4 regions of the Kitasatospora sp. NPDC049258 genome follow, and region 4 is predicted to be linked to each of the others. Evidence: riboswitches for the same ligand, from Rfam matches in the RefSeq annotation. Region 4 holds a riboswitch; each other region holds the start of a gene.
The links. A riboswitch is a leader RNA that binds a small molecule or an ion and turns the genes downstream of it on or off. The one in region 4 is predicted to bind cobalamin.
Positions count from the first base shown of each region.

Region 1: linked by a shared signal. The riboswitch ahead of metE (5-methyltetrahydropteroyltriglutamate--homocysteine S-methyltransferase) and the one ahead of AB0K43_RS05755 (cobalamin biosynthesis protein) in region 4 are both predicted to bind cobalamin.
Region 2: linked by a shared signal. The riboswitch ahead of AB0K43_RS22945 (ribonucleoside-diphosphate reductase subunit alpha) and the one ahead of AB0K43_RS05755 (cobalamin biosynthesis protein) in region 4 are both predicted to bind cobalamin.
Region 3: linked by a shared signal. The riboswitch ahead of AB0K43_RS07430 (prenyltransferase/squalene oxidase repeat-containing protein) and the one ahead of AB0K43_RS05755 (cobalamin biosynthesis protein) in region 4 are both predicted to bind cobalamin.

Region 1 covers NZ_JBFAQT010000006.1:47,937-55,749, reverse strand. The annotation lists gene AB0K43_RS07560 (3-hydroxybutyryl-CoA dehydrogenase) at 1-215, opposite strand, end outside; gene aceB (malate synthase A) at 242-1,852, opposite strand; gene aceA (isocitrate lyase) at 2,002-3,294, opposite strand; gene AB0K43_RS07545 (short-chain fatty acyl-CoA regulator family protein) at 3,639-5,057, shown strand; cobalamin riboswitch at 5,118-5,344, shown strand; gene metE (5-methyltetrahydropteroyltriglutamate--homocysteine S-methyltransferase) at 5,430-7,813, shown strand, end outside.
Region 2 covers NZ_JBFAQT010000029.1:39,151-46,963, reverse strand. The annotation lists gene AB0K43_RS22945 (ribonucleoside-diphosphate reductase subunit alpha) at 1-2,297, opposite strand, end outside; cobalamin riboswitch at 2,479-2,620, opposite strand; gene AB0K43_RS22940 (GNAT family N-acetyltransferase) at 2,703-3,215, opposite strand; gene AB0K43_RS22935 (helix-turn-helix domain-containing protein) at 3,524-4,489, shown strand; gene AB0K43_RS22930 (histidine phosphatase family protein) at 4,586-5,341, opposite strand; gene mctP (monocarboxylate uptake permease MctP) at 5,496-7,118, opposite strand; gene AB0K43_RS22920 (DUF3311 domain-containing protein) at 7,115-7,384, opposite strand; gene AB0K43_RS22915 (GntR family transcriptional regulator) at 7,584-7,813, opposite strand, start outside.
Region 3 covers NZ_JBFAQT010000006.1:16,717-24,529, reverse strand. The annotation lists gene AB0K43_RS07445 (serine hydrolase domain-containing protein) at 1-626, opposite strand, end outside; gene AB0K43_RS07440 (hypothetical protein) at 978-1,301, shown strand; partial or broken gene AB0K43_RS07435 (adenosylcobinamide amidohydrolase) at 1,467-1,736, shown strand; cobalamin riboswitch at 2,316-2,439, opposite strand; cobalamin riboswitch at 2,500-2,632, shown strand; gene AB0K43_RS07430 (prenyltransferase/squalene oxidase repeat-containing protein) at 2,739-5,615, shown strand; gene AB0K43_RS07425 (hypothetical protein) at 5,612-6,583, shown strand; gene AB0K43_RS07420 (CbiQ family ECF transporter T component) at 6,588-7,775, shown strand; gene AB0K43_RS07415 (ATP-binding cassette domain-containing protein) at 7,772-7,813, shown strand, end outside.
Region 4 covers NZ_JBFAQT010000004.1:218,775-226,587, forward strand. The annotation lists gene AB0K43_RS05745 (putative cobaltochelatase) at 1-1,499, opposite strand, end outside; gene AB0K43_RS05750 (cobyric acid synthase) at 1,524-3,050, opposite strand; gene AB0K43_RS05755 (cobalamin biosynthesis protein) at 3,261-4,178, opposite strand; cobalamin riboswitch at 4,279-4,452, opposite strand; gene AB0K43_RS05760 (XRE family transcriptional regulator) at 4,729-5,418, shown strand; gene AB0K43_RS05765 (alpha/beta fold hydrolase) at 5,576-6,691, shown strand; gene AB0K43_RS05770 (hypothetical protein) at 6,934-7,813, shown strand, end outside.

The DNA of each region.
Region 1 (7,813 bases), on a different contig from region 4:
AGGTGCGCCCAGGCGTCCTCGCGTCCGGCCGGGCTCAACCGGCCGCGCTCGACCGCGTGGTGCAGCGAGCGGTCGATCCGGGCCCGGGCGGCGCGCAGGGCGTGGGGCCCGTGCTCGCAGACGACGGTGTCCAGGCCGGCGCGGGCGAAGACCTCGGCGATGCCGGAGCCCATCTGTCCGGCGCCGACCACGGCCACCCTGCGGATCTCGTTCATGGCGCTGTCTCCCTTGCCGGTGCGGTTCAGGCCGCGGTGCGGATGCGGACCAGGTGGCGGGCGTAGGCCTCGGTGGTGAGGAAGGCGGGCAGGTCCGCACCGAGCGCGGTCTCCGCGAGGATTCGCACCGCGTCGTCGACCAGGCCCGGGTCGGCGCCTTCGGCGAGCAGGGCGGCCCGTTCGGTGTCGATCAGCCGCCGCACCAGGCCCGGGGTGACGAGGGAGCCGCCGGTCAGCCGCGAGCAGTGGTGCTGCCACTGCCAGAGCTGGCAGCGGGCGATCTCCGCGGTGGCGACGTCCTCCATCAGGCCGAAGACCGCGACCGCCCCGGCGCCGCCGAGCCAGGCGGTCAGGTAGCGCAGGGCCACCGCCACGTTGGAGCGCACGCCCTCACCCGTCGGCAGGCCGACCGACATCCGCTGCACGGCGAGCAGGTCGGCGGCGGTGACCTCGACGTCCTCGCGGCCCTGGTCGAGCTGGTGCGGCCGCTCGCCCAGCACGCCGTCGAAGACCTGCCGGCAGGTGGCGACCAGGCCGGGGTGGGCGACCCAGGAGCCGTCGAAGCCGTCGCCGGCCTCGCGCTCCTTGTCGAGGCGGACCTTGGCGAGGGCGGCCTCGTCGGCCGCCGGGTCCTTGCTCGGGACGGCGGCGGCCATCCCGCCGATGGCGTGCGCGCCGCGGCGGTGGCAGGTGCGCACCAGCAGGTCGGTGTAGGCGCGCAGGAACGGCTGGGTCATGGTGACGGTGGCGCGGTCGGGCAGCACGAAGCGGGGGCCCTGGCCGGCGAAGTTCTTGATCAGGCTGAACAGGTAGTCCCAGCGCCCGGCGTTCAGACCCGCCGCGTGCTCGCGCAGCTCGTAGAGGATCTCGTCCATCTCGAACGCGGCGGTGATGGTCTCGATCAGCACGGTGGCCCGGACGGTGCCGTGCGGGATGCCGAGCTGCGCCTGGGCGAAGGTGAAGATCTCGTTCCACAGGCGGGCTTCGAGGTGGTTCTCCAGCTTGGGGAGGTAGAAGTACGGGCCGCTGCCGCGGTCGATCTGGCGCTGCCCGCAGTGGAAGAGGTACAGGCCGAAGTCGACCAGGGCGCCGACGGCCGGGCGGCCGTCGATCAGCAGGTGGGCCTCGTCCAGGTGCCAGCCGCGCGGGCGGACCACGATGGTGGCGGGGGTGTCGCCGATCCGGTAGCGCTTGCCCTCCGGGGTGGTGTCGTCGATCCGGCGCTCGATCGCGTCCAGCAGGTTGAGCTGGCCGGAGACCAGGTTGTGCCAGGTGGGGGCGGTGGCGTCCTCGAAGTCGGCGAGCCAGACCTGCGCGCCGGAGTTGAGCGCGTTCACGGCCATCCGCCGCTCGGGCGGCCCGGTGATCTCCACCCGGCGGTCGGCCAGGCCCGGCGCGGTCGGCGCGACCCGCCAGCTCAGGTCCTCCCGGACGGCGCGGGTCTGCGGGAGGAAGTCGAGGGTCCCGGTCAGGACCAGGGCGGCGGCGCGGCGGGCGCGCTCGGCGAGGAGCTCGGCGCGGCGCGCCGCGAAGGCGTCGTGCAGGCGGAGCAGGAACCGCAGCGCCTCGGGGGTGAGGATCTCCTCGAACCGCTCCTCGGGCTCGCCGAGGATCTCGATACGGCTGGTCAGGGTCATCCGGCTCTCCAGGAAGGTGGGCCCGGGGCCGCGTCTGCCGACGCGACCCCGGGCGGTGGCGGCCTGCGGGTCCCGTCCCTCAACGGGACCCCCGGGCGAAGGTCAGCAGGGGCCGGCCGGCCGTGGGGGAGCCGGCCGGCCCGGCCCGCTCAGTGGAACTGCTCGGCCTCGGTGGAGCCGGTCAGGGCGAGCGTCTCGGCGTTCGGGTTGAGCGCGGTGGAGATCCGGTCGAAGTAGCCGGTGCCGACCTCGCGCTGGTGCTTGACGGCGGTGTAGCCCTCCGGCACGGCCGCGAACTCGGCCTCCTGGAGGTCGACGTAGGCCGTCATGCCGCTCTCGGCGTAGCCGCGCGCCAGCTGGAACATCGAGTGGTTCAGCGCGTGGAAGCCGGCCAGCGTGATGAACTGGAAGCGGTAGCCCATCGCGCCCAACTCCCGCTGGAACTTGGCGATCTGGTCGTCGTCCAGGGCCGCCTTCCAGTTGAACGAGGGCGAGCAGTTGTAGGCGAGCATCCTGTCCGGGTACTCGGCCTTGACGGCCTCGGCGAACTCCCGGGCCTGCGCCAGGTCCGGCGTGCCGGTCTCGACCCAGAGCAGATCGGCGTACGGGGCGAAGGCCAGCCCGCGGGAGATCACCGGCGCCATGCCCGGCTCGACCCGGTAGAAGCCCTCGGCGGTGCGCTCGCCGGTGCAGAACCGGGCGTCGCGCTCGTCCACGTCGGTGGTCAGCAGGTTGGCGGCCAGCGCGTCGGTGCGGGCCACGATCAGCGTCGGCACGTCCGCGATGTCGGCCGCCAGCCGGGCCGCGTTCAGCGTGCGCACGTGCTGGGCGGTGGGCACCAGCACCTTGCCGCCGAGGTGGCCGCACTTCTTCTCGGAGGCGAGCTGGTCCTCGTAGTGGATGCCCGCCGCGCCGGCCGCGATCATGCCCTTGGTGAGCTCGAAGGCGTTCAGCGGGCCGCCGAAGCCGGCCTCCGCGTCGGCGACGATCGGCACCAGCCAGTCGGGCCCGTCGTTGCCCTCGGCCGCGTCGATCTCATCGGCGCGCAGCAGCGCGTTGTTGATCCGGCGGACCACCTGGGGCACCGAGTTGGCCGGGTAGAGGCTCTGGTCCGGGTAGGTCTGCCCGGCCTGGTTGGCGTCGGCGGCCACCTGCCAGCCCGAGAGGTAGATCGCCTGGAGGCCGGCCTTCACCATCTGCACCGCCTGGCCGCCGGTCAGCGCGCCCAACGCGTGGATGTGGTCCTGCTCGTGCAGCTGCCGCCAGAGCCGCTCGGCGCCGCGCCGGGCCAGGGTGTGCTCCTCGCGCACCGTGCCGGACAGCCGCACCACGTCGGCGGCGGTGTAGCTGCGCTCGATGCCCGCCCACCGGGGGTCGGACGCCCACCGGGCGGCCAGCTGCGCCGCCTGCTGCTCCTGCTGCTGCCGGACCGACTGCGTCATGGTCTGCTCCCGAGGATGCTCGTTGCGAAGGACGTGAGGCCGATCACTTCGCTCGGTGAAAGTGCGGCCGGGGGCGCCGGGCAGGCAGCGGCGCTGCCGGGACGTTGTCGCCCGCAGCCCCTGCCGCCGGGGCGGAAAACGCCTGGCAGCGGGGGCCGTTCGTGGTGCGCCTGCCGGCCGCAGCACCGACTCTGGCAGTCCCGGGGCGGGCCGTCACCGGTGGACGGCTGCCAACTTCTGCGAAGCGGATCCTGCGAATCTGCGAAGCCTGCGAAGGCTCCGGGCGCTGCGCCCGGCTATGCTGCGGCGCACCCGAACGGTCGGCGAGGAACGGAGACGGCTCGATGGGACGGACCTTCGCCGGCGCACGGCTGCGCCGGCTGCGCGAGGACCGCGGGCTCAGCCAGGCGGCGCTGGCCCGGCTGCTCGAACTCTCGCCCAGCTACCTCAACCAGCTGGAGCACGACGCCCGCCCGCTGACCGTGCCCGTCCTGCTGCGGCTGACCGAGGCCTTCGGCGTCGACGCCGGCTACTTCGCCCCACCGGACACCGCCCGGCTCACCGCCGACCTGCGCGACTCGCTCGGCGAGGAGCTCGCCGCCGGCCGGGTCACCCCCGGCGACCTGGACGAGCTCGCCACCCGGCTGCCCGCCGTGGCCCGGGTGCTGATGGACCTGGGCCGCAGCCGCCGGGCCGTCGCCGAGCAGCTCGCCGTGCTCGCCGGCGACCGCGGGCCGGCGATCGACACCGCCCGCACCCCGCACGAGCAGGTCCGCGAGTTCTTCTACCGCCGCCGGAACTACATGCATCAACTCGATCTGGCAGCAGAGGAGTTGGCGGTCTCGATCGGGCTGCGGCGGGGCGAGGTGCGGACGGTGCTGGCCGAGCGGCTGGCGTCCGGCCACGGCGTCCGGCTGGCCACCGGCGGAGAGCGGCTGCACGAGTACGACCCGCGCTCCCGGGTGCTGCGGCTGTCCGGCCGGCTGCGCCCGGGCCAGCAGGCCTTCCGGATGGCCACCCAGCTGGCCTACCTGGAGCACGACGCCCTGCTCGGCGAACTCGCCGCGCAGGACAGCCCCGAGGGCTCCGCCGCCTGGTCGCTCACCCGGATCGGCCTGGCGAACTACTTCGCCGCCGCCCTCGTGCTGCCGTACCCCGCCTTCCACGCCGAGGCGGAGGCCGCGCGCTACGACATCGAGCACCTCGCCGACCACTTCGGGGTCGGCTACGAGACGGTCTGCCACCGGCTCAGCACCCTCCAGCGGCCCCGGCTGCGCGGGGTGCCGTTCTCCTTCGTCCGGGTCGACCGGGCCGGCAACGTCTCCAAACGCCAGTCCGCCACCGACTTCCACTTCTCCCGTACCGGCGGCACCTGCCCGCTCTGGAACGTCTACGAGGCCTTCGCGGCCCCCGGCCGGGTGCACGTCCAGATCGCCGCCATGCCCGACGGGCGCCGCTACCTGTGGACCGCCCGCGCGGTGACCCGCTCGCCCGGCGGCTGGGGCAAGCCGGGCAAGACCTTCGCCATCGGCCTCGGCTGCGAACTGCGGCACGCCGCACGGCTGGTGTACTCGGCCGGGCTCGACCTGGCGGACCAGGCGGCGGCCACCCCGATCGGCCTGGGCTGCAAGGTCTGCGAACGCCCCGCCTGCCCCCAGCGCGCCGCCCCCGCCATCGGCCGCCCGCTGGCGGTCGACGAGCACACCAGCACCTTCGCCCCGTACCCGGTCCACCCGGACCCGGCGGACCGGCCGGCGCCGTAACGTGTCCGCGCCACCATCCGCCATCCGGGCAAATCCGGCCGGGATCGCCTCGATGGGCCTAGGCTGTGCCTCGCAGTCGGTTCGCCCTGCCCGCCAGGCAGGTGCGTCGTAAGAGGGAACCCGGTGTGAATCCGGGACTGCCCCGCAGCGGTGAGTGGGAACGACCGCCGTCACGTGCACTGGGCCCCAACGGGGGCCTGGGAAGCGACGGCCAGTAGGTGCCGGAGAGACCGACAGGCCCGGCGCGCCCGCGAGTCCGAAGACCTGCCGCTGCCCGTGTGCGACCGCAGCGGTGATCTCGGCGACCTCGCGGTGGGGGTACCGCCCGGCCGAAGGCTGGGGGAAGGTCGGCGGAGCCGGCGGGCACCCTCGATGTGCCGCGCCCGCACTGCCGTCCCCTTCGCGCGTGCCGCCGTGATCGCAACGCGACTCGCGAAGGAGAGTTCCGTGTCATCGAGTTCCACCACCCCGCAGGCCACCGTGTACGGCTACCCGAGGCAGGGCCAGGACCGGGAGCTGAAGAAGGCGATCGAGGGATACTGGGCCGGCCGCGTCGACGCCGGGTCGCTGCGGGCGGTCGCCGCCGAGCTGCGCCGCGGCACCTGGCGGCAGCTGGCCGAGGCCGGCGTCGCCGAGGTGCCCACCGGCGACTTCTCGCTGTACGACCACGTGCTGGACACCACGGTCGCCGTCGGGGCGATCCCGCCGCGCCACCGCGCCGCGGTCGAGGCCGACCCGCTGGACGGCTACTTCGCCATGGCCCGCGGCACCCAGGACGTCGCGCCGCTGGAGATGACCAAGTGGTTCGACACCAACTACCACTACCTGGTGCCGGAGTTGGGGCCGGACACGGTCTTCGCCGCCAACTCCGCCAAGGCGGTCACCGAACTGCGCGAGGCGCTCCTGCTCGGTCACCGGGCCTGCCCGGTGCTGGTCGGCCCGCTGACGTACCTGCTGCTGGCCAAGCCCGCACCCGGCACGGCCGCCGACTTCCAGCCGCTCACCCTGCTGGACCGGCTGCTGCCCGTCTACGCCGAGCTGCTCGCGGACCTGCGCGCGGCCGGCGCCGAGTGGGCCCAACTGGACGAGCCCGCCCTGGTCCAGGACCGCACCCCGGCCGAGCTGAACGCCGCCGCGCGGGCCTTCCGCGACCTCGGCGCGCTCACCGACCGGCCGCAGCTGCTGGTCACGACCTACTTCGACCGGGCCGGCGAGGCGCTGAAGGTGCTGGCCAAGGCCCCGATCGAAGGGGTCGGCCTGGACTTCACCGGCCCCGGCGCGGCCAACCTGGCCGACCTCGCCGCCGTCGGCGGCCTGCCCGGCAAGCGGCTGGTCGCCGGTGTGGTGGACGGTCGCAACATCTGGATCAACGACCTGGAGAAGTCGCTCACCACCCTGGCCACCCTGCTCGGCCTGGCCGACCGGGTGGACGTCGCCCCCTCCTGCTCGCTGCTGCACGTCCCGCTGGACGCCACCGCCGAGCGTGACCTCGACCCGCAGGTGGCCCGCTGGCTCGCCTTCGCCCGGCAGAAGACCGCGGAGATCACCACCCTCGCCCGCGGCCTGCGCGAGGGCACCCGTACGATCACCGCCGAACTCGCCGCCAACCGGGCCGACCTGGCCTCCCGGGCGGCCTCCGCGCTCACCCACGACCCGGCCGTCCGGGCCAAGGCCGCCGCCACCACCGACGCGGACGCCCGCCGCGCCCAGGCCTACCCCGAGCGCTCCGAGGCCCAGCGCGCCCGCCTCGGCCTGCCGCTGCTGCCGACCACGACGATCGGCTCCTTCCCGCAGACCGCCGAGCTGCGGGTGGCACGCGCCGATCTGCGCGCCGGCCGGATCGACGGCGCCGGCTACCGGGAGCGGATCCGGGCCGAGGTCCGGGAGGTGATCGCCTACCAGGAGAAGGCCGGGATCGACGTCCTGGTGCACGGCGAGCCCGAACGCAACGACATGGTCCAGTACTTCGCCGAGCAGCTGGTGGGCTACCTGGCCACCCAGCAGGGGTGGGTGCAGTCCTACGGCACCCGCTACGTTCGTCCGCCGGTGCTGGCCGGCGACATCTCCCGCCCGCACCCGATGACGGTCGACTGGTACCGCTACGCGCAGGACCTGACGGACCGACCGGTCAAGGGCATGCTCACCGGCCCGGTCACCATGCTGGCCTGGTCCTTCGTCCGCGACGACCAGCCGCTCGGCGACACCGCCCGGCAGGTCGCCCTCGCCCTGCGCGCGGAGGTGGACGACCTGGAGGCCGCCGGCGCCGCCGTCATCCAGGTGGACGAGCCCGCGCTGCGCGAGACGCTCCCGCTGCGGGCCGCCGACCGTCCGGCGTACCTGGAGTGGGCCACCGAGGCGTTCCGGCTGACCACCTCGGGGGTGCGTGCGGACACCCAGATCCACACCCACATGTGCTACGCCGAGTTCGGCGCGGTCATGACCGCGATCGAGGAGCTCGACGCCGACGTGATCTCGCTGGAGGCGGCCCGCTCGCACATGGAGGTGGCCCACGAGCTGGCCGGGGCGGGCTACCCGCGCGAGGTCGGTCCGGGGGTCTACGACATCCACTCGCCCCGGGTGCCGAGCGCCGAGGAGGCCGCCGCGCTGCTGCGGGCCGGCCTGGCGGCCATCCCGGCCGAGCGGTTGTGGGTCAACCCCGACTGCGGCCTGAAGACCCGCGGTTGGAGCGAGACCCGCGCCTCGCTGGAGAACCTGGTGGCCGCGGCGCACGAGGTCCGCGCGGAACTGGCCGGCTG
Region 2 (7,813 bases), on a different contig from region 4:
GGGGCGGCGGTGCGGGCGGCGCCGGACGCGGCCTGGGCGATCCGGGTGGCCGGACGCGAACGCAGGTAGTAGGTGGTCTTCAGACCGACCTTCCAGGCGTAGGCGTACATCGAGCTGAGCTTGCCGATGGTCGGCGCGGCCATGAAGAGGTTCAGCGACTGGCTCTGGTCGATGTACGGCTGCCGGGCGGCGGCCAGGTCGATCAGCGCGCGCTGGGGCAGCTCCCACGCGGTGCGGTAGAGCGAACGGACGCCGGCCGGCAGCCAGTTCAGCTCCTGCACCGAGCCGTTGGCCTCGCGCAGCGCGTCCCGGGTCTGCTGGTCCCAGACACCGAGCTCCTTGAGCTCGCGCACCAGGTACGGGTTGACCTGGAGGAACTCGCCGGACAGCGTCTCGCGCTTGAACAGGTTGGAGACCTGCGGCTCGATGCACTCGTACACACCGGCGATCGAGGCGATGGTCGCGGTCGGCGCGATCGCCAGCAGCAGCGAGTTGCGCAGGCCGGTGGTGGCGATCTTCGCGCGCAGCGCGTCCCAGCGCCCGCTCCACTGCGGGGCGGTGTCGAAGTGGTCGATGTGCAGCTGGCCGCGGGCGGCCCGGGTCTCCGCGTACGCGCTGTGCTGCCCGAACTCCTCGGCCAGCTCGCTGGAGCGCTCGTAGGCGGTGAGCATGATGCGCTCGGAGATCAGCGTGGAGAGCTGCTTGGCCTCGGCCGAGTCGAAGTCGATCCGGAGCTTGAAGAAGACGTCCTGCAGGCCCATCACGCCGAGGCCGACCGGCCGCCAGCGGGAGTTGGAGTTCCCGGCCTCGGGGGTCGGGTAGAAGTTGATGTCGATGACCCGGTCCAGGAAGGTCACGGCGGTGCGCACGGTGGCGTCCAGCCGCTCCCAGTCCATCGCGCCGAGCAGGTCCTCGACCGAGGCGCCGTCCGCCACGTGCGCGCCCAGGTTGACCGAGCCCAGGTTGCAGACCGCGGTCTCGGAGTCGTCGGTGACCTCCAGGATCTCGGTGCACAGGTTCGAGGAGTGCACCGTGCGGCCGGGCAGCGCGGTCTGGTTGGCGGCGCGGTTGGAGGCGTCCTTGAAGGTCATCCAGCCGTTGCCGGTCTGCGCCAGGGTGCGCATCATCCGGGCGTACAGGGTCTGCGCGGGGATGGTGCGCACGGCCTTGCCGGCCTGCTCGGCCTTCAGGTACGCCTCGTCGAAGTCGGCGCCCCACAGGTCGACCAGCTCGGGCACGTCGGCCGGGGAGAACAGCGACCAGTCCGCGTCGGCGTTGACCCGGCGCATGAACTCGTCCGGGATCCAGTGCGCCAGGTTGAGGTTGTGGGTGCGGCGGGCCTCTTCGCCGGTGTTGTCGCGGAGCTCCAGGAACTCCTCGATGTCGGCGTGCCAGGTCTCCAGGTAGACGCAGGCCGCGCCCTTGCGCCGGCCGCCCTGGTTGACGGCGGCGACCGAGGAGTCCAGGGTGCGCAGGAACGGCACGATGCCGTTGGACTGGCCGTTGGTGCCGCGGATCAGGCTGCCGCGCGAGCGGATCCGGCTGTAGGACAGGCCGATGCCGCCGGCGTGCTTGGACAGCCGGGCGATCTGCGCGTAGCGCGAGTAGATCGAGTCCAGGTTGTCCAGCGGCGAGTCCAGCAGGTAGCAGCTGGACATCTGCGGGTGCTTGGTGCCGGAGTTGAACAGGGTCGGCGAGGACGGCAGGTAGGAGAGCGCGCTCATCAGCGCATACAGCTCGGCGACCTCGCGCACCGACTTCTCGCTGTCGCCGACCGCCAGCCCGGCGGCGACCCGGAGCAGGAAGTGCTGCGGGGTCTCGATCACCTTGCGGGTGATCGGGTGGCGCAGCAGGTACCGGGACTGCACGGTCCGCAGGCCGAAGTACTCGAAGCGGTCGTCGCCCTGCTGGTCGATCAGCGCGTCGAAGGCGTCCGCGTGCCGGGCCACGAAGGCGGCGGTGGTGTCGCCGATCAGGCCCTCGGCGTGGCCGACGGCGATCGAGGCGGAGAACGAGAGGGCGCCCTGGCCGATCGCCTCGTCCGAGATCTCCAGCGCCAGCAGGCGGGCGGCCAGCTTCGAGTACTGGGGGTCCTCGGCGATCATCGACGCGGCGGCCTCCACGGCCAGCCCGCGCAGCTCCGCGAAGTCGGAGCCGGCGTGGCGGCCGCGCAGCGCGGCGGCGGCGACGTGGCCGGGGTCCACCTGGGGGAGGTCGGTGCTCCGGTCGGTGAGCAGCCGGAGCAGCGCGGCACCGGGATCGGTCTGGGCGACGGAGGCTGAACCCTGGGACGGCAGGGCGACTGAGGCAGCGACGGTCAAGGCGCACTCTCTCCTGTGGCGGCGGCGGACGAGATCAGCCGGACCGTTGCGGACAGGGCGGAGCGGCACGCCGAATCACCAGGCGCGCATGGTCCCACCCCGGCCCACCCGCGAGGCCCGGACAAGTACTGCGGTGCTGCAAGGCATCTGCGGGGAAGCCGTGTGGCACACCGTCGGCAGGTCTCGGACTCGCGGGTCAGGGTGTTGCGAAGCCCGCTCACCGTTGCGGGGCAGCCCCGGACTCCCACCGGGTTTCCCTGCGTCGACAGCGAGAGCGAGCATACATGTTGTGGGCGGGCTCAGGATGCGCCACCAGATGTAGTGCCGCGTGTCGTGGTCGCTCAACTGCGTTGTGCCACCGGACCGGGCCCTGGCCGAGCCTCAGAATGTGATGGAGTAGACGATCACGCCGACGCCGGGCGCCGGCTCCCAGTCCCGCTCCGGGGCCCGGTGGAAGCCCAGTCGTTCGTAGACACGATGGGCCGCGGTCATCTGCGGGCGGGTGGAGAACGCCATTCCGGTGAGCCCCAGCTCCCGGCTGCGCGCCATCGCGGCGCGCACCAGGGCGCCGCCGGCGCCGCGGCCGCGGGCCGCCCGCGCGACCGCCAGCATCCGGATCTCGCCCTCGTGCGGCTCGGCGATGTCGGCCCAGGGGTTGCCGCCCGCGGCGAAGGTCACACAGCCGAGCACGGCTCCCGGTCCGCCGGCCGGATCGAGGGCGACGAGCAGCTCGGCCTCCTCGGCCCGGCGCCGGGCGTCCCCGAGGAGCTCGGCGTAGGGGCCGTCGGGCTTGCTGTGCCCCTCGCCGACGTAGACCTCGACGCAGAGCGCTCCGGCCGGGGCGAGGTCCTCCTCGCGGGCGTGGCGGATGACGAGATCGGTGACGGCGTCCATGCCCCGATTCTGCCGAAGGCCGGGTCGGTGCCGGTGGGCAGGGTGCCGTGCAGCCGGTCCGGCAGACCGGGGTCGGCCGGGTAGCCGCCGGAGCGGTGCCAGTTGTCCCGGCCGTGCCGGCCGGTGCGGTCGAGGTCGCGGCCGACCAGCAGGCCGAGCAGGCCGAAGGCGCCGGCCGCGCCGGCCAGGGCGAGCACGCCGTGGAGCGCTGAGGAGGTCATGCCTCCACTCTCGCGAGGGCCCCGCAGGCGGACGAGTGGCAGAAATGCCCACTTGCCTCGAAAACCTGCCACCGCCATGCTGGAGCCATGCTGAAGAACGTGGTCGCCGTGGTGCTGGAGGAGGTCCACCCCTTCGAGCTGGGGGTGGCCTGCGAGATCTTCGGCCTGGACCGGAGCGACGACGGCCTGCCGGTCTACGACTTCGCGCTCGCCTCGGCCCGCCCCGGCCCGCTGCGCACCCATGCCGGCTTCAGCGTCGACGTACCGTACGGCGCGGAGCGGATCGCCGAGGCCGACCTGGTGATCGCCGCCGCGACCGGCATCCAGGACGGGTTCCCGGCCCCGCTGATCGAGGCCCTGCGGGCGGCCGTGGAGCGTGGCGCGCGGGTGCTGTCGATCTGCAGCGGCACCTTCCTGCTGGGCGCCGCCGGGCTGCTCGACGGGCGCCGCTGCACCACCCACTGGCGGCACTCCGAGCGGCTGGCCGCGCGCTTCCCGCTCACCACGGTCGAGCCGGACGTGCTCTACGTGGACGAGGACCCGGTGATCACCGCGGCCGGTACCGCCGCCGGCATCGACGCCTGCCTGCACCTGGTCCGCAAGGTCCAGGGGCCCGAGGTGGCCCGCGGGATCGCCCGCCGGATGGTGGTCGCACCGCACCGGGACGGCGGCCAGGCGCAGTTCGTCGCCAGGCCGCTGCCGGCCGAGGACGGCGATTCGCTGGGCGGCCTGCTGGAGTGGCTCCGCCACCACCTCGACCAGGAGCTCACGGTGGACCAGCTGGCCGCCAGGGCGCACATGTCGCCGCGCACCTTCGCCCGCCGCTTCCAGCAGGAGACCGGGACCACCCCGCACCGCTGGCTGACCGGCCAGCGGGTGCTGCTGGCCCAGCGCCTGTTGGAGGGCACCGGCGAGCCGGTGGACGCGGTGGCGGCCCGCTGCGGGTTCGGCAACGCGGCCACCCTGCGGCACCACTTCGGCCGCTGGCTGGGCACCACCCCGCAGGCCTACCGGCGGGCCTTCGGCGGCGTGGGGCAGCCCGCCGGCCGGTGAGCCGGGGCGGCGGGGCCGGAGCAGCGGTGGGGCAGGGGATCGGTCAGGCAGGGGATCGGTCGGGCAGGGGATCGGTCGGGCGGCGGGGCAGGGGGGTCAGGAGGCGGGTCGGTCCAGGTGGCCGGTGTCGTTCCAGCCGTCCGGCACCAGCCGGCCGCAGTCGGCCCGCCAGCGGCTGGCGGAGCAGTTGCGCACCGGTTCGAGGGCGATCAGGTCGGGCTCGGTGAGCCGGTCCAGGATGTAGCGCAGCATCAGCACGGTGCAGTCGTGCGCGACCACCAGCACCGGGTGGCCGTCCTCCTCCTCGCCCAGGTCGCGCAGCAGGCTGCGCACCCGCAGCGCCACGTCCAGCCAGGACTCGCCGCCGGGCGGCCGGTAGTGCAGCTCGCCCATCCGGCGGCGGCGGGCGGCCTCGCTCGGGTGCTCCTTCTCGATCGCGGCCTTGGTGAGCATCTCCAGGACGCCCAGCTCTCTGTCCCGCAGCCGCTCGTCCTGCCGGACCGGGATCGTGACCGGCACCGCGCCCAGCCCGCAGGCCTGGGCGAGCGCGATCCGGGTGGTCTCGGTGGTGCGCAGGTACGGCGAGCACCAGACGCTGCGCGGGCGGTCGGCCGCCGGCAGCGCCGCCCACCAGCGGCCGAGCGCCTGGGCCTGGGCCTGGCCGCGCATCGAGAGCGGGATGTCGGCGTCCCGGCTGGTGATCGGGACGGTCAGCGCCCCGGTCGCGTCGGCGTGCTTGAACTCGACGTTGGCGGTCGACTCGCCGTGCCGGGTGGCGATCAGCAGTGAGGGCAGCCGGGTGCCCTCGCGGTGGTTCCGGTGTCCGTTCAGGATGGTGCCGAGCTCGGTCATGGCAGCGTCTCCCCGTTTCCTCGTCTCTGCCTGGGACGAACGGCCCGCCACACAGATCATCGCCCGATATGATCGCGCCGTCGCCTCAAGTGTTGACCGAGGCGACGGCGCGATCACAGGGCGCACACAGGGCTTTGTGCGCGCTCCCGATGACTCAGTGCGCTGCCGCAGGCTGCGGGGCGCCCTCGACGGCCGGCTCGCCGGCGTCGGCACTGTAGTCGGCCGGCGAGGTGGCGTCCACGCCCTCCGGGGCCTTGGCGGCCCGCAGCACCAGCGTCAGCACCACGGCCACCAGCAGGTTCAGCACGAACGCGGTGAGCCCGATGTAGCCGATCTCGCCGATCCCGGGAATCTCCGCGGAGCTGCCGCCGAAGTGCTTGGTGGCGGGCGAGGAGACCCCGTAGGCCTTCCAGGTGCCGTACCCCATGCCCGCCGCCCAGCCGGCCAGCAGCGCCCAGCGGTGGAACCAGCGGGTGAACAGGCCGCCGACGATCGAGACGAAGGTCTGCAGGATCCACAGGCCGCCCAGCAGCTGCAGGTTGATCGCGAACTGCTTGTCCATGGTCAGCACGAAGGCCAGCGCGCCGACCTTGACCAGCAGCGAGGCGATCTTGGCGACCTTGGTCTCCTCGGCCGCGGTGGCGCCGGGCTTGAGGAACTCCTTGTAGACGTTGCGGGTGAACAGGTTGGCGGCGGCGATCGACATGATCGCGGCCGGCACCAGGGCGCCGATGCCGATCGCGGCGAAGGCCACGCCGGTGAACCAGTCCGGGAACATGTCCTCGAACAGCTGCGGCACCGACAGCTGGGCGTTGAAGCCCTTGACGCCCTTGCCCACCCCGGCCGCGATCGCCATGAAGCCGAGCAGCGCCAGCAGGCCCAGCATCAGCGAGTAGGCCGGCATCAGCGCCATGTTGCGGCGCACCGTGTTGCGTGACCTGGAGGCCAGCACCCCGGTGACCGAGTGCGGGTACATGAACAGCGCCATCGCGGAGCCGAGCGCCAGCGTGGCGTAGCCCCACTGGGCCTTGGGCCCGGTGATCAGCTGGCCGATCGGCTTGCCGGTGCTCGGGTTGACGGTGGAGAACTTCTGCGCGGCGGCGTCGAAGATGTGCCCGTACCCGCCGAGCCGCATCGGGATGTAGATCACCGCCACGATGATCACGAGGTAGATCAGTCCGTCCTTGACGAACGCGATCAGGGCCGGCGCCCGCAGCCCGGACGAGTAGGTGTAGGCCGCCAGCACGGCGAAGGCCAGGAACAGCGGCAGGTCCTTCATGAACCAGTTCCCGGAGCCGCCGACCCCGAGCACGTCCAGCACCGCCTGGATGCCCACCAGCTGCAGCGCGATGTACGGCATGGTGGCCAGGATCCCGGTCAGCGCGACCGCCAGCGACAGGCCCTTGGAGCCGTACCGCCCGCGCACGAAGTCGGCCGGGGTGACGTACCCGTGCACCCGGGAGACCGACCACAGGCGCGGCAGGAACAGGAAGACCAGCGGGTACGCGATGATCGTGTACGGCACCGCGAAGAAGCCCGCGGCGCCCGCACCGTAGATCACCGCCGGGACGGCGATGAAGGTGTACGCGGTGTACAGGTCGCCGCCGAGCAGGAACCAGGTGACCCAGGTGCCGAAGCTCCGGCCGCCCAGGCCCCACTCGTCGAGGTGCAGGGCGTTGTCGGCCTTGCGCCAGCGCGAGGCCAGGAAGCCCATCACGGTGACCAGGGCGAAGAACAGCAGGAAGACCGTCAGGGCGACGGTGTTGAGGTCCTTCATCGCCCGGCACCGCCCTGGGCGGCCCTGGCGGCCTTGCGGGCCTTCTCGTCCCGGTTGATCAGCAGGTAGGCGCCGACCGTGAACACGGCCGAGACCGGCACCCACATCAACTGGTACCAGTAGAAGAACGGCATCCCGCCGAGCTCGGGCCCGGTCTTGGTGTAGGAGGCGACCCAGAGCATCGAGACGACGGGCACGGCCAGGCACAGCCCGGCCAGGACCCGGGCCGGCGTGACCTGTGGGAGTGCTGGGACTTCTGACGACATGATTGCGGCTCCGGCTGAAGAGGGTTCACCTCGTCGGCGCCGCAACGCACATCGCTGTCCGCCCGCCGAGCAGCACCAGTGGTGACCAGTAGTCAGTACGGGAGCGAAATGTAGGGCACCCAGTGACCTGTGTCACTGGGCGCGACGGAACTTCTCGCGAATCGGACGGACAGACCGGGCGAATCCGGTCGATCCGGGCCTACTCCGGGCGCTTGAGCCGGGTGATGAACTTGTACCGGTCGCCGCGGTAGATCGAGCGGACCCACTCGACCGGCTGGCCCTCGGTGTCGAAGGAGTGCCGGGAGAGCTGGAGCATCGGCAGGCCCAGGTCGGAGCCGAGCAGACCGGCCTCGCGCGGGTCGGCCAGAGTGGTCTCGATGGTCTCCTCGGCCTCGGCCACGGTCACCCCGTAGACCTCGCGCAGCGCGG
Region 3 (7,813 bases), on a different contig from region 4:
ATGCGCTTGACGATGCGCCGGTCGACCTCCTCGCCCAGCGGCCGGCCGGTGACCTTCTCGACGATCAGGCCGGCCAGCACGTAGTTGGTGTTGCTGTACGCCCACTTCGCCCCCGGGGCGAAGTCCGCCGGGTGCTGGAGCGCGAGGCCGAGCAGTTCGTGGGGCTCGTAGTACCGGATCTCGTCGGAGAGGTGGTCGGTGTAGTTGGGGAGTCCGCTGGTCTGCTGGAGGAGTTGACGGACGGTGATGCGGCGCCCGTCGATCCCGTCCCCGCGGACCAGGCCGGGCAGGTAGGTGTCGACGGGGGCGTCGAGGCAGATCCTCCCCGCACCGACCAGTTGCAGCACGACCACCGCGGTGAACGTCTTGGTGTTGCTGCCGATCCGCACCTGGCCGTCGACCGGCACGGTCGTACCGGTGGCCAGGTCGCCGACCCCCGCGGTGTACGTACGGGTGCGGCCGGACCGGTCCTTGACGCTCGCCAGCGCGGCGGGCAGGCCGTCGGTGCGCACCAGCGCGTCCAGGCCCTGCTGGACGGTGTCCGGCCGGGTGGCGGCGGATGCCGCGGGCGCCGCCAGCACACCCGCCGTCACGACGGCCGCGGCCAGCGCGGCCGCGGCCGGCAGCGCCCCGCGCCGACCACCCCGCCGCTGCCGGGAGGAACGGAACCTCTGCCATGCCTGCTCACGCACGAGCCAACTCCTACCGGGTCGTTGGGACACCACCGGTGTCCGCCGGGCCCAGCATCTCCGGCGCCGAGCGACGAGGGCGATCCTGCTGGCCCCCAGCTCCGGGTAGGGGTAGCCCCCGGGTGCGGCCGTCCGCGGGAGCGGGTTGCTCACGCGGTCCCGCGACTTGGCGCGGACACTCACAGCGGCAATGATCGCGGCAAGGGGAGTGCGGTGGCCCCGCCGATGATCGCTGCCCCGCCGTTCCCCAGCCGTCCGCCGTCCCATGGACCCATCGAGGAGCCACGTATGAAGGGGAGCCCCCGTCGCGTCGGCGCGGCGCTGCAGATCGACCGGCTCGAGACCGTCGACCGGGCCGAGGCCGAGGTCGTCGTCCGCTGCCTCGACGGGCCGGTCCGCCTGGGTGCCCGCTTCGGGCGTATCCGGGGCGAGGTGCCGGGAACGATCGACCTGGAGTTGACCCGCGCCATCGTCTACGGGCGGTCGGTCGAGGCGCTCGACACCGGTCTCACGGCGCTGGTGACCCTTCGCGGGGCGGGTGTTCACCACCTGCTGCCGGGCAGCCTGGCCGGCGGCTGGCAGGTCGTCGAGGGCGCCGACCCGGCGCCATGAGTCGGCGACCGGGACCCTTCCGGCGGGCGGGGTCAGCCGGCGGCGGCCGCTCGGCGGCGGTGGAGGCGGCGGTGGAGGTGGCGGTCGGCGAGCAGGGCCGTGGCGAGGGCGGCCGGTCGGGGCGGCGGTGACGGACATGAGGTGCCGGAGCGCGCCGTCTTCGTGCCGGGCACCGTCAACATCCTGGTCGTCGTACCCGCTGCGGTGTCCGACGCAGGTCTGGTGAACCTGCTCGCCACCGCCACCGCCACCGAGGCAAAGGTGCAGGCGCTGCTGGACGCCGGGTACGACCGCTCCGGGACGCCGTCGGAGGCGGTCTGCGTGGCGGTGCGCCAGCCGCGGCCGGGGTCGGGCGTGGAGCCGTTCGGCGGACCGCGCTCGCGGTGGGGCGCCCGGGTCGCCCGCGCCGTCCACGCCGCCGTGCGTGCGGGCGCGGAGGCGGACCGCGCGCGCCGGGTCCGGGGACCGGTGCCCGACCACGCGCGGCCGAGGCCCGGCTGCCGCCGGACCTGCGACCTGGACCCGGGCCGGGTCGATGCCGGCGGCGTACGCGTTGAGGGTGGCGCGCTCGTAGTCGGTGACCACGGGCGAGGCGCTCGGCCAGCCGGTGGCGGCCAGCTGGTCGCGGTAGACGGTGCGGGCGTTCTTGCTGGTGTCGCCGCCGGGGGTGACGTCGACCGCGGCGGTGCCGGCGGCCGCCAGCGCGCCGAACGCCCACTCGTTGGACAGGCCGCCCCCGGTGACGTAGCTGCCGTCGGCGGCCTGCAGCGACTTCAGATAGGTCACGCCGGTGCTCTTGGAGGTGGACATCTGGGCGGGGGACGCGGTGGCCCGGGCCGGCACGGCGGACAGCAGCAGGGCGCCGCTCGCCAGCGCGACGACGGTGGCGGAGGAGAGACGGAAGGGCACGGTCGGGCTCCTTGGGTGGCGGGCGCCGACCGGACCCGGGCGGCGGCCCGCGGAGGACCGCGTGCCGGCGGGGCGGCCGCCGCCCGGATCGCGTGGGCCGGCTTTCGCTCGTGGTGCGCGCCGGGCGGGCATTCGGGCTCGGAGCGTCGAACCGCCCCACACCGCTGCGCGTCAGCCCTGGATTCGCACCAGGTTCCCCCACTCGGCCACCCGGGACGCTATCGCACGTCAGGCCCGCTCACGAGGTGTCGAAGGCGACATGACGCCTCGTTGACTCCCCGCTCGGCGCCATGGTCTGATGAACCGGTTTTCATCCTCGGCAGTCAGGGGAAGCCGGTCGAAGTCCGGCGCTGACCCGCAACCGTAGACCCGCCCTTCGCGGCGGGTGAGCCGGAATGCCTGCGCCGAGGGGCAAGTCAGCAACACGTGCGTCGTCGCGGACTACGACGCGGTCCGGACCGGACCCCTTCACCTGGGCCCGGTCGGCTGCGCCGTCGTACCCCGCCTCGACCGACCTGGGAGTCGCCGGTGAGGGTCAGCAGCATTCGTACGAGTCAGGGCAGCCGGGGCCGCGGTCTCGCCTCCCTGCTGCTCGCCAGCGCCATCGCGGTCTCCGCGGGCACCACCGTGCTGCTCGGCCACCCCAGCAGGGCGGCCGCGGACCCGATCGAGGAGTGCACGGCCACCACCGGGGCCGTGGTCGCCGTCGACTTCGGCCACTGGGGCGGCAGCGTCGTGCGGGGCTGCGACGCCCACCCCACCACCGGTATGAACCTGCTGCACAACGCCGGGTTCACCACCGCCGGCACCGAGCACGACGGCCCCGCCTTCATCTGCCGGCTCGGCAGCGGCACCTTCGGCAGCGGCACCCAGTACCCGACCCCGGCCGAGGAGCCCTGCGTCAACACCCCGCAGGCCGCCGCCTACTGGTCGTACTGGATCGCCGAGCCCGGCCGGGACACCTGGTCCTACAGCCAGTTCGGCGCCGGCACCCAGAAGCCGAAGCCGGGCGAGGTGGAGGCCTGGGTGTACGGCGGGACCGACATCGGCGGCACCGGCGGGGCGCCCTCGTTCACCCCGGGTTCGGTCCGGGCGAAGAACACCGCCAGCCCTTCCGCGTCCGCGTCCGCGTCCGCATCGGCATCCGCGTCGGCCTCCCCGAGCCCGACCGGTCCGCCGCCCGCCACCGGTGACCCCGCCGCCGCCGCGGCGGCCTGGCTCGCCGGCCAACTCGTCGACGGCGACCACATGGAGAACTGGGCCTTCGAGGGCCCCGACCTCCCCAGGACCTCCCTCACCGCCATCGCCCTCGCCGCCGCCGGCAGCCAGGACCCGGCCCTGCGCAAGGTGGTCGCGTTCCTCCAGGCGCACGCCGACGCCTTCCTGCTCCCCGACGGCCCGCACGGCAGGCCCGACTCCCGCGCCGCCGCCCTGCTGGCCCTCGTCGCCGAGAGCACCGGCGGCAACCCCCGCGCGTTCGGCGGCCACGACCTGCTCGCCGCGCTGACCGACCACGTCTGCGCCGCGGCCGGCGAGGACGGGAAGTGCACCGCTGCGGGCGACTTCCTCGGCGCCGCGTCCCCCTGGGTCCAGGCGCTCGGCGTCATCGCCCTGCTGCGCGGCGAGGTCGCCCCGCCCGCCGCCACCCTGAGCCGCTTCGACGCGCTCCGCTGCGCCGACGGCGGGATCGCCGGGGCGATGATCGTCGAGGGCGGGAACTGCGAGTCCGACCCCGCCAACACCGCGCTCGCCGTGCTGGCGCTGGGCAGGGCGGGCGGCCACGACCGACTGGTGCGGCAGGCCGCCGACCGGCTCGCCGCGGGCCACCAGGCCGACGGCTCCTACCTCCCGTACGTCGGCGCCTCCGGCGGCGACACCTCCAGCACCGCCGGCGCGGCCCAGGGGCTGCGGGCCACCGGCCACGCCACCGAGCAGGCCGCCGCGAAGAGTTGGCTCGCCGCCCGGCAGCACCAGGACGGCGGTTTCGGCCCGGACGAGTGGACCACCGACTCGGACCCGGCCGCCACCGAGCAGGCGATCCTGGCCCTCACCGGCACCGACCCGGTGAGCGTCCGGCACGACCTCGGCGGCACCACCACCCCGACCCCGCAGCCCAGCCGCACGCCCGACCTGGTCAAGGGCAGCTCCTACCTGACCGACCCGGCCCACCTGATCGACGGTCACTACTACGAGGCCTTCCCGACCTTCGGCGACTTCGGCCTCACCATCGACGGCGCCTACGCGCTCGCCGCCACCGGCACCGACGACGCCGCCCTGCGCAAGATCGTCGACTTCCTCGACCAGCAGGGCAAGGACGCCAACGACCGGACCGTCAACGACTGGACGGGTGTCGGCACCGAGTACGCCGGTGGCGGCTCGATCGGCAAGGAGGCACTGCTCGCCGAGGTGGTCGGCCGCGACCCGCGCGCCTTCGGCGGCCACGACCTGATCGCCGCGCTCGCCCAGGCGGTCTGCGCCCACGTCGACGCCGACACCGGCTGCGCGGAGGCGGGCAACTACACCTGGGCCACCTCGGTGTTCTCGCAGTCCCTGGGCGTGCTGGCCCAGCTGCGCGCCGGGGACGCCGAGCACGCCGCCGCGCCGATCGCCTACCTGAAGAGCCTGCAGGCCGCCAACGGCTCCTGGCCCAGCCTCATCCCGGCCACCGGGGACTCCGACGTGGACAGCACCGCGATGGCCGTGATGGCCCTGGCGCTCGTCCCCGGCGACGAGGCGGCCAAGGCCGTCGACCGGGGCCTCGCCTGGCTGGCCACCCAGCAGCAGGCCGACGGCGGCTTCCCCGGCGCGGCCGGCGACTCCACCAACTCGGCCGCCCTCGCCGTCCAGGGCATGACGCTGCGCCAGGGCACGTACGCCGGGCAGATCGCCAAGGCGATCGAGTTCCTGGCCGGCCGGCAGAACGCCGACGGCGGGTTCAACGTCGCCTCCGCCGGGCAGCAGGGCTCCGACGTCCGGGCCTCCACCCAGGCGCTCGGCGGTGTCACCGGCATCTCCTTCGGCACGCTGCACCGGGACCTCGGCACCACCACGCCGACCCCGACCGGATCGCCGTCCGCCTCGGCCTCGCCGTCCGCGTCCGCCTCCGGGTCGCCGTCGCCGTCCGCCTCGGCGTCCCCGAGCGGCAGCGGCTCCGCCTCGCCCGCGCCGAGCAGCTCCGGTGCCACCGGCCGGGGCCCGGCCACGACCACGGCGCCCGTGCCCTCCGACACCCGGACCTTGAGCGGCACCGGCGACTCGGCCGACGCCGAGGACTCCAGCCTCGCCTGGACCGGCACCGACGTGCTCGGCCTGGTGATCCCGGCCCTGCTGCTCACCGCGGCGGGCGGCGGGGTCCTGGTCGCCACCCGCCGGCGTACGGCGGCCGCCACCGGGCGGCACCGGTGATCCGCCGCGCCCGGCGCGCCCTCGCCCGCGCCACCGCCGCCCTGGCACTCGCCCTCGGCGGGGCCGCGGCGGGCGCCGCCCCGGCAGCGGCCGCCCCGCTGCCGATCGAGCAGTGCACCACCACCTCCGGCGTCGTGCTGGCCGTGGACCTCGGCCACTGGGGCGGCCCGCTGCTGCGCTCCTGCGGCACCACGCCCACCACCGGCTACGCCCTGCTCAACCAGGGCGGTTGGAAGACCGCCGGCACCGGCCACGACGGCCCGGCGTTCATCTGCCGGATCGGCTACAGCGGGTTCCAGGGCGGCAAGCAGTACCCGACGCCCGATCAGGAGAAGTGCGTGCTGACCCCGCCGGCCACGGCGTACTGGTCGTACTGGCACGCCGACCCGGGTCAGAACACCTGGTCCTACAGCCAGCTCGGGGCGATGAGCTACCAGCCCAAGCCCGGCAGCGTCGATCTGTGGATCTTCGGCGGGACCAACATCGAGGGCACCGAAGGCCGGCCGACCTTCTCGCCCGACACCGTCCGCGCCCACAACCCGCCGCCCGGCGCCGGCGCCGGCCAGAGCACCGCGCCCAGGCCCCCGTCGACCCCGCCCGCCGGCGGCGGGTCGGGCGGCGGCTCGGACGGGAGCAGCAGGGGCGGCGGCGCCAGGACGCCCCCGGCCGCCACCACCCCGCAGCCGGGCACCTCCCCGAGCGGCACCGCCCCGGCCGGGCCCACCACCTCCGAGAGCGCCCCGGCCCCCTCGGACGCGCCCACCGGCGCTGCTTCCGCCGCCCCCGCCGCACCGACCGACCCGGCGACCCCGAGCACGGGCACCACCGTGGTGGACGCGGCCCCGGCCGCCGACGCCCCGCACTCGGCGGGCTCGATCGCCCCCGCGGTGACCGGTGCCGCCATCGTGGTGGCACTCGGCGCCGCCACCGCGGTCGCCGCGCTGCGCCGCCGACGACGGGCCGAGTGATCCGGTGCCCCAGCTCGACCGGAACACCGCCGGCCGCCGTGTGCCGCGCGACCTCCATCCGTTCGCCTGGTGGATCTGGGCGCTCGCGCTCGCCACCGCCGCCAGCCGCACCACCAACCCGCTGCTGCTCTTCCTGGTGCTCGCCGTGCTCGGCTACGTGGTCACCGCCCGCCGCACCGAGGCGCCGTGGGCCCGGGGCTTCACGTACTACCTGTGGCTGGCGCTGACCGTGGTGGCGATCCGGGTGGCCTTCCGCTGCGTCTTCGCGACCGGCATCACCCCGCACGACCACCTGATCTTCTCCCTCCCGCACATCCCGACCCCCGCCTGGTACGCGGGCATCCGGATCGGCGGTCCGGTCTCGCTCGAGGCCACCCTGTCGGCCGCCACCGACGGCCTGCGGCTGGCCTGCCTGCTGTGCTGCATCGGCGCGGCCAACACCCTGGCCAACCCCAAGCGCGCCCTGCGGGTGCTGCCCGGGGCGCTGTACGAGCTCGGGGTCGCCGTCACGGTGTCCGTCAGCGTCGCCCCGCAACTGGTGCAGAGCGTCCAGCGGGTGGTGCGGGCGCGGCGGCTGCGGGCCGGCCGGAGCAAGGGCATCCGTGCTCTGCGCAGCATCGTCGTCCCGGTCCTGGAGGACGCGCTGGAGCGCTCGCTGCACCTGGCCGCCGCGATGGACTCCCGGGGCTACGGCCGCTCGGGCACCGCCACCCGGGCCTCCCGGCGGGCCACCGGGGCGCTGATGCTGCTCGGCATGGGCGGCCTGTGCGCCGGCGTGTACGGGCTGCTCGACGGCACCGCGCCGCCGCTGCTGGGCCTGCCCGCGCTGGCGGCGGGCTCGGCGCTGTGCGCCGGGGGCCTGGCGCTCGGCGGGCGCCGGGTGCGGCGCACCACCTACCGGCCGGATCCGTGGCGGGCCGCCGAGTGGGGCGTCGCGGGCTGCGGGGTGAGCGCTGCCGTGCTGCTCTCGGTCAGCGTGGGGTACTCCGCCACCGACCTCAACCCGTCCCTGTACCCGCTGAGTTGGCCGACCCTGCCGGTGGTGCCGGTGCTGGCCGTGCTGCTCGCCGGCGCCGCCGGGGTGCTCTCCCCGCCGCCCGGCCGCACACCCGCGCCCGCCGCCCTGCCCGGCCGGCGGCCCGCCGGCCCCGCGACCGGCACCGACCGCACCCGCACCGAGGTGACCAAGTGATCCGCTTCGACCAGGTCAGCGTGGTGTACGACGGCGAC
Region 4 (7,813 bases):
CGCACCTGCTCCCGGAAGTCGTCCTTGTGCAGCACCAGCGCCCGGGCGGCCCGCCCGCGCGCCACCTGGTACGGCGCGGCGGCCTGCAGGGTGGCGGCCAGGTGCAGCCGGCTGAGCCGGCCCCGGGGCCGGCGGGCCCTGATGGTGTGCCCGCTGTCGGTCTCGGCGGGGGAGCGGCGGCCCTGGGCGCCCTTCCCGGTGCCCGGCACCTTGAACAGCCTGGTCCGGTACGGCTCGCCGGCGGCCACCGGGGTGGACTCCCGGCCGCCGCCGGGCGCCGGCTGCGGCACCGGGGCGCCCTGCTGGTCCCGCTCGTCCTGCTCCGGCGCCGGGGCCGCGCTGCCGTCCTGGGGCGGGCCGGCCGGTTCGGGGGCGCCACCGCCGTCCGGCCCGCCACCGTCCGGCCCGTCGCCGTCGCCGTCCCCGTCGCCGTCCCCGTCGTTGTCCGGGCCGTGCCCGTCGGGGTCCTGCGGCTGCTCGGGCTGCTCGGCGTGCTCCTCCAGGGTCCGCTCCAGCTGCTCCTCGTCCAGCCCGGGGGCGTCGAAGGGGTTGCGGCGGCGCCGGTGCGGCAGCGCCAGCCGGGCGGCCTGCCGGACGTCCTCCTCCAGCACCTCGGTGCGGCCCGCCCAGGCGGCCAGCGCCACGGCGGTGCGGGCCATCACGATGTCCGCCCGCAGGCCGTCCACCTCGAAGGCGGCGCAGACGGCGGTGATCTGGCGCAGCGCCGGATCACCCAGCTCGACCTCGGGCAGCAACTCCCGCGCGGTGGTGATCCGTTCGGCCAGCTCCTGCTCCTGGCCGGCGAACCGGGCGGCGAAGCCCGCCGGGTCGGCGTCGTAGGCGAGCCGGCGCCGGACCACCTCGGCCCGCTCGGCCGCGTCCCGGGTGGCCGCGATCTCCACGGTGAGCCCGAACCGGTCGAGCAGCTGCGGCCGCAGCTCCCCCTCCTCCGGGTTCATCGTGCCGACCAGCAGGAACCGGGCCGCGTGCCGGACGGAGACGCCCTCGCGCTCCACGTACGAGCGGCCCATCGCGGCGGCGTCCAGCAGCAGGTCCACCAGGTGGTCCTGGAGCAGGTTGACCTCGTCGATGTAGAGCACGCCGCGGTGCGCCTTGGCCAGCAGCCCGGGCTCGTAGGCCTTGACGCCCTCGGCGAGGGCCCGCTCCAGGTCCAGCGAGCCGACGATCCGGTCCTCGGAGACGCCGACCGGCAGCTCCACCAGGTGGGCCGGGCGCAGCTCGGTGCCGGGCGCGGTGTGCGGGGCGTCCGGGCACTGCTGGTCCGGCGCGGCCGGGTCGCAGGCGAACCGGCAGGCCTCGACGGTCGCGATCGAGGGCAGCAGCCCGGCCAGCGCGCGCACCATGGTGGACTTGGCGGTGCCCTTCTCACCGCGCACCAGCACCCCGCCGACCGCCGGTGAGACCGCGTTGAGCAGCAGCCCGAGCCGCAGGTCGGCCATGCCGACGATCGCGGTGAACGGGTATCGGACGTCACTCATCAGTCGTGCCACTCTCCAGACTTGTCACGGTGCCCCCGGCGGGACGAACGGCAGGGTGCCCGCGGCGGGCACCCCGCCCTCGATCAGCTTCCACAGCGCGTCGGTGTCCGCGTGCTCCTCGATCAGGTCGCCCAGGCGGTCCAGTCGCTCCTCGCGGGCGGCGGCGAAGGAGGTGTCCGGTGCGGGGACGAACGCCCGGCCGGCCAGCGCCGCCACCTCGCGCAGCAGTGCCCGGCGGAAGGCGTCGTTCTCCAGCACGCCGTGCCAGGTGGTGCCCCACACCGAGCCGAGGCGGCAGCCGTCCATGGCCTGCCCGGCGCCGTCGGAGACGAACGCCTCCCCGCCCGCCACGTCCACCACCCCGTGGTGGATCTCGTACCCCTCGACCCGCTCGCCGTACGCCTCGCCGACCGGCCGGGCCAGCACCTTCTCGGCGCCGAACACCACCCGGGTGGGCAGCAGGCCGAGCGCCTCGACCGTGCCCGCCTTCGACTCCACCTCGTCGGTGATCTCGCGGCCCAGCATCTGGTAGCCGCCGCAGACCCCGAGCACCGGCTGCCCCGCGGCCGCACGGGCCCTCAGCGGGGCCTCCAGGCCACGCTCGCGCAGCCAGGCCAGGTCGGCCACGGTGGCCCGGGTGCCGGGCAGCACCACCAGGTCCGCGTCGGCCAGCTCCTCGGGCCGGGTGGCCCAGCGGACCAGCACGCCCGGCTCCTGGGCGAGCGCGTCCAGGTCGGTGAAGTTGGACAGCCGGGGGAAGCGCACCACGGCCACCCGCAGCACGTCCGCCCCGAGCGGCCCGCCGGACGCCTTCTGCTCGACCACGGTGGTCAGGTCCAGCGAGTCCTCGGCGTCCAGCCACAGGCCGGCCAGCATCGGCAGGGTGCCGAGCACCGGACGGCCGGTCAGCCGGTGCAGCATGTCGAGGCCGGGCGCGAGCAGCCGGGCGTCGCCGCGGAACTTGTTGACGAACCAGCCGGCCACGTGCCGCTGGTCCTCGGCCGAGAGCAGCGCCAGGGTGCCGTACATGGCGGCGAACACCCCGCCGCGGTCGATGTCGCCGACCACCACGGTCGGCAGCCCGGCGGCGGTGGCCAGGCCCATGTTGGCGATGTCCCGGTCCCGCAGGTTGATCTCGGCGGGGGAGCCGGCGCCCTCGCAGACCACCACGTCGTACCGGCGGCGCAGGTCGGCCAGGCACTCCAGCGCGCGCTCCAGCAGGACGGGCTTGCGCTCCCGGTAGTCCAGCGCCCCGACCTCGGCCACCGCCCGGCCGAGCAGCACCACCTGGCTGCGGCCGTTCGCACCCGGCTTCAGCAGCACCGGGTTCATCGCGGCCGCCGGCTCGACCCGGGCGGCGGCGGCCTGCATCGCCTGGGCCCGGCCGATCTCGGCGCCGTCCGCGGTGACGAAGGAGTTGAGCGACATGTTCTGCGCCTTGAACGGCGCCACCCGCACGCCCTGCCGCACCAGCCACCGGCAGATCCCCGCCGTGACCACGCTCTTCCCCGCATCCGAGGTCGTCCCGGCCACCAACAGCGCGTTACCCATGCCCGCCTCCCATCCGTCGTCCCGCACCCCTGCTCCGCACCCGCACACCCTCAGGGCCACCGCTCCTTGGCACCCGGGCACCGCTCCTTGGCACTCGGGCACCCTCAGGGGCGCGAGGATCTGCGCGCTGCGGCAGGTGCGGCGCCGTCACGTCCGATCTCGCGCGGTTCCCCGCGCCCCCGGTGGTTGCCCGCCCGCGCAGAGCGCCCTTCATGAGCGGCGCCGCTTCAGCAACGCCACCCCCGACGTCACCACCAGCGCCAGCACGCCGACCCGCCGCGAGAGCACGCAGGCCCGCTCGATGTCGTCCACCGAGACCGGCCGCAGCTCCGCCCCCAGCACCGGCCGGTGCTCGGTCCGCGGCCCGTACTGCAGGGTGCCTCCGAGCCGTACGCCCAGGGCGCCCGCGAAGGCCGACTCGGCCTGCCCCGCGTTGGGGCTGGGGTGGGCGGAGCCGTCCCGCCGCCAGATCCGCCAGGCCCGCCGGGGCTCCGGCGAGGCGGCCACCGCGAGCAGCGCGGTGAGCCGCGCGCCCGGCCAGCCGGCCACGTCGTCCAGCCGGGCCGAGGCCCAGCCGAACCGGGCGTACCGGGCCGACCGGTGGCCGACCATCGCGTCGAGGGTGTTGACGGCCCGGAAGGCCAGCAGCCCCGGGGCGCCCGCCAGCGCGCCCCAGACCAGGGCGTTCACCACGGCGTCGGCGGTGTTCTCGGCGACCGACTCGACCACGGCCCGGGCCAGCTGCTGCTCGTCCAGGCCGCTCGGGTCGCGCCCGCACAGGTGCGGCAGCCGCTCCCGAGCCGCCGTCAGGTCGCCGGCCCGGAGCGCGCCGGCGACGGTCCTGGCCTCCCGGGTCAGCGAGGTGCCGCCGAGCACCGTCCAGGTGGCGGCGGCGGCCAGCGCGGTCCGGCCCAGCGGGGAGCGCCGCAGCGCCCGTCCGGCCAGTGCGGTGCCGGCCGCCACGCCGCCCACGCAGACGGCGGTGTAGGCGGCGCCGGCGCCCCGGTGGTCGCGCCACAGGGCCCGCTCCAGCCGTCCGGCGGCCGAGCCGAACAGGGCGACCGGGTGGCCGCGCCGCGGGTCGCCGTACCGGGCGTCCGCGAGGTGGCCGACGACGGCGCCGAGCAGATAGGGGGCGGCCGGGCTCAGCCGGCGCACGGCGCAGCGAGCGAAGCTCGGTTCGGGGCAGCCTGCATGGCTCGCGTGTCCTCACTCAGGGTCCGCGCCCTGGATCGACGAACGGCGGCGAGAGTCTCCTGGCTTCCGGGGCGGACGCGCTCCCGCGTCCCGGCCGAAGCGGCCGGGCCGAGCGTGCTCCCCGGTGACAGTGGCGGGACCGCGCCGGACTCGCACCGGCTTCCTCTCCATGCCTCCGTATGGCCCAAGGATCCCACCACGGGCTTCGACCGGGAGTCAACCGGCCCGCCGGAGGGTTTGATCACATGCCATCGCCCCAGCTCACCGGGGCCCTTGGCGGGTGGTCACCCGGGCCCGGGGCAGCCCGGTGCGCTACCCGCGTAGCTTGCGCTCCGCCCGGGCCGCCGTCACTACCTCCGAGTAGTCCGGCCGTTCGGCGGCCCCGGGCTGTGCGATCGACCAGGCCACTGTCCGACCGTCCAACCGGGGTTCGTGTGTTCGGCGGGTACAGCGTGCGCGGCCCCGCCCCTAGTTTCGTGCCATGCGACGAAGACAGCCCGACCCCACCCCGGTGCCGTTCTCCCCGGCGGCCGCCCGGGCCCACCGCGCCGGGCTCGGCCTGACCCCGGAACAGGTGGTCGAGGGCATGGCCGCGCACGGGGTGCGGCTGCTGCCGGCCCATGTGATCGGCTGGGAGAGCGGCGGGATCCGGCCGTCCGAGGAGGAGTTCATCGCGCTCGCCCGCGCCCTGTGGTGTCCGCCGGGCCAGCTGATGGGCGCCCCGCCGGCCGGCCTGCGCGACTTCCGGGTGGCCCGGGAGCTGAGCCAGGAGCAGGCGGCCCGCCGGATCGGCGTCACCGAGCAGGCCTATCGGAAGGCGGAGGACGCCGGCCGGTGGACCGGGGACGAGGAGCAGACCCGCGCGCTGGCCCACGTGCTCGGCCTCGGCCTGCGCGCCCTGGTGCGGATCACCGACCATCAGGACGACCTGGACCAGCGGCTGCGCCAGGTGGTGCAGGGCCGCTGGCAGGCCCAGCTGAAGCCGGTCGCCCGGCTGGTGCCGGTCGGCCGGGAGGTGCTCGCGCAGGTGCTGGCGGACCTTCAGGGCGAGTACCAGGTGCCGATGCACTGGGGCGCCGCCACCCCGGCCGCCGAGGAGCAGCCGCGCAAGCCGCCGACCGTCCGGTTCTGGGAACTGCTCGCCCGGCGCCCCACCGAGATCCCGGTCTGAGGGCGGCGCCCCTGGCCCGAACCCCTCGCCCGTGCCCCTGGCCCGAACCCCTCGCCCGCGCCCCTCGAACGGCCGCTTCCGGTGGCTGCGCCCCGGCCCGGGCGGTGGACTGGGATCGAACCGCGTCCGAATCCGCGACCAGCACCCGGGGAGCAGTATGCGTTGGGGTACCGCCGCCATCGTGGCAGCCGCCGCCGTCGGGGCCGGGGCGGCGGCCCTGCTGCTCGGCCGCAAGGTCTCCGACCGGGTGCTGCGGCCCGGCATCGCACCCGGCGGCGGTCGGCCCGCCCTGCGGGTGCACGCCCTCGCCCCCGGCCTGGTCACCCTCAGCCGGACCCCTGACTCGGTCCGGCCGGGCCGGTACGCCCTGGAGTGGGGCGAGGGCGGCCACGCGGTGGTCGGCGAGGTGGTCGGCACCGGCGTGCAGACCGTCACCCGCCGGCTGGAGCGGGCCGAACTGGGCACCCTGGTCGCCGGGACGGAGGTCCGGATGACCCCTCGGGTGTACGTCGGCGACCCGCTCGGCGCGCTCGGCATCGAGTACACCGACACCACGGTGACCGGCGAGCTCGGGCCGCTCCCGGCCTGGTACGTCCCGGCGGTCCGCGGGACCTGGGTGATCCTGGTGCACGGCCCGGCGGCCGACCGGACCCAGGCGCTGCCGGTCCTCCCGCTGCTGCGCTCGCTCCGGCTGCCCACCCTCACCGTCACCTACCGGGGCGACCAGGGCGCCCCGGCCTCCCCCGACGGCCTCGGGCACTTCGGGGAGACCGAGTGGCTCGACGTCGAGGCGGCGGTCCGCACCGCGCTGGCCTCCGGCGCGGGCCGGGTGGTGCTGTACGGCTGGTCGCTGGGCGCCACCATCGCGCTCCAGGCGGCGGCCCGGTCGGACTGGCGGGAGTCGGTCAGCGGGCTGGTGCTGGACTCCCCGATGCTGGACTGGCCGGCCACGGTCCGCCGGGTGGCCTCCCGCACCGGCGCGCCGGCCGCGGTGGCCGAGCTGGGCGCGCTGGCCGCCCAGGGCCGTTCCGGGGTGGACCTGGCCGACTTCGCCCGGCTCGCGGACGGCAGCGACCTGCACGTCCCGGTGCTGCTGATGCACAGCCCGGACGACGCCGTGGCCCCGTGGGCCGCCGCCGAGCGGCTGGCCCGCCGGCGGGAGAACCTGGTGAGCCTCTACAGCGTCCCCGAAGCGGGGCACGCGGCGCTGTGGAACGCCGATCCGGACCGTTACACCGAGAACCTCCGGCGCTGGCTCACCCCGCTGCTCTGAGCCGGAGCGGCCGCGGCGGCCCCGATTTTGTTGTCGTGTACGGGGCGGATGTCAAGTGGGCTCGGCCCGGTTTGCGGGCCCTTGCCCGAATCCGGGACCGGCCCGGGGCCGTCCGCCGCAAAGACGCGCCGCACCCGATGTGACAGAACGCCCGTACAAGGGGAAGACTGCACGGCGTGACGTCTCGGAACCCGCGCGACCGTGATGCCCCGCTACCGCCGACGATCCGTACCGGTGCGACGGTGACCCGTCTGCCGGGCACGGTCCGCCGTGCCGACAGCGCAATCCAGGGCAGCCCCGCCGCAGCCCGCCGCCGTACCCCCCAGCCCAAGCCCGGGCGTGGCAGGGTACCCGTACCCGACGGCTTCCCCGCCCCCGCGGAGCTGGCCCCGCTCGCCCGGCGCATGCTCGCCGACGCGGTCCGGATCGCCCGCTGGGCGGGCGAGCTCGGCGAGGTCGACAAGCGCGGGGAGCTGCTGCCCGACGATGCCCGGGCGGCCGGGCTGGCCCTCGCCATGACCGTCGGCGCCGCCGCCAAGGCCTGGGGCCAGGCCCTGCAGATCGGCCTGGTCGAGCTCCGCGACAACGGCGCCGGCCCCGGCTGGCGGCTGCACGCCTGGGAGCACGACGACGAGGCCGTGGTCCGCGGCTGGTCGGCGCTGTTCGACGCCTGGACGCTGCTCGCCCCGGTGCCGCCCGCCGCGATGCGCGGCGTCTTCGCGGTGCTCGCCGGGCAGGCCGTCGACCAGGCGCCCCAGCTGCTCTCCTTCCTGCACCTGGTGGACGGCCCGGTCCCCGACAGCGAGCTGCTGGAGCTGCTGCGGCGCGGCCTCGACGAGCGCCGGGTCGGGGTCGCCGTCGGCGCGGGCCCGCTCTCGCCCGTGCCGCACGCGGCCTCCGCGGTCTCCGCGGTCCGCGGCACCTGCCGCGAGCCGCAGATCGACACCCTGCCGGCCTCCGGCGACGTCGCCGCGGTCCTGGACTGGATGCTGGACGGCCTGGCCGCCGTCGGCGCACTGACCCGCAGCGACGAGGCGGCCGAGCTGTCGCCGCTCGGGCACTGGGCGGTCCGGGCCAAGCTGGAGGAGATCTGCACGGTGGCGCAGACCGCCGCCGGGCACA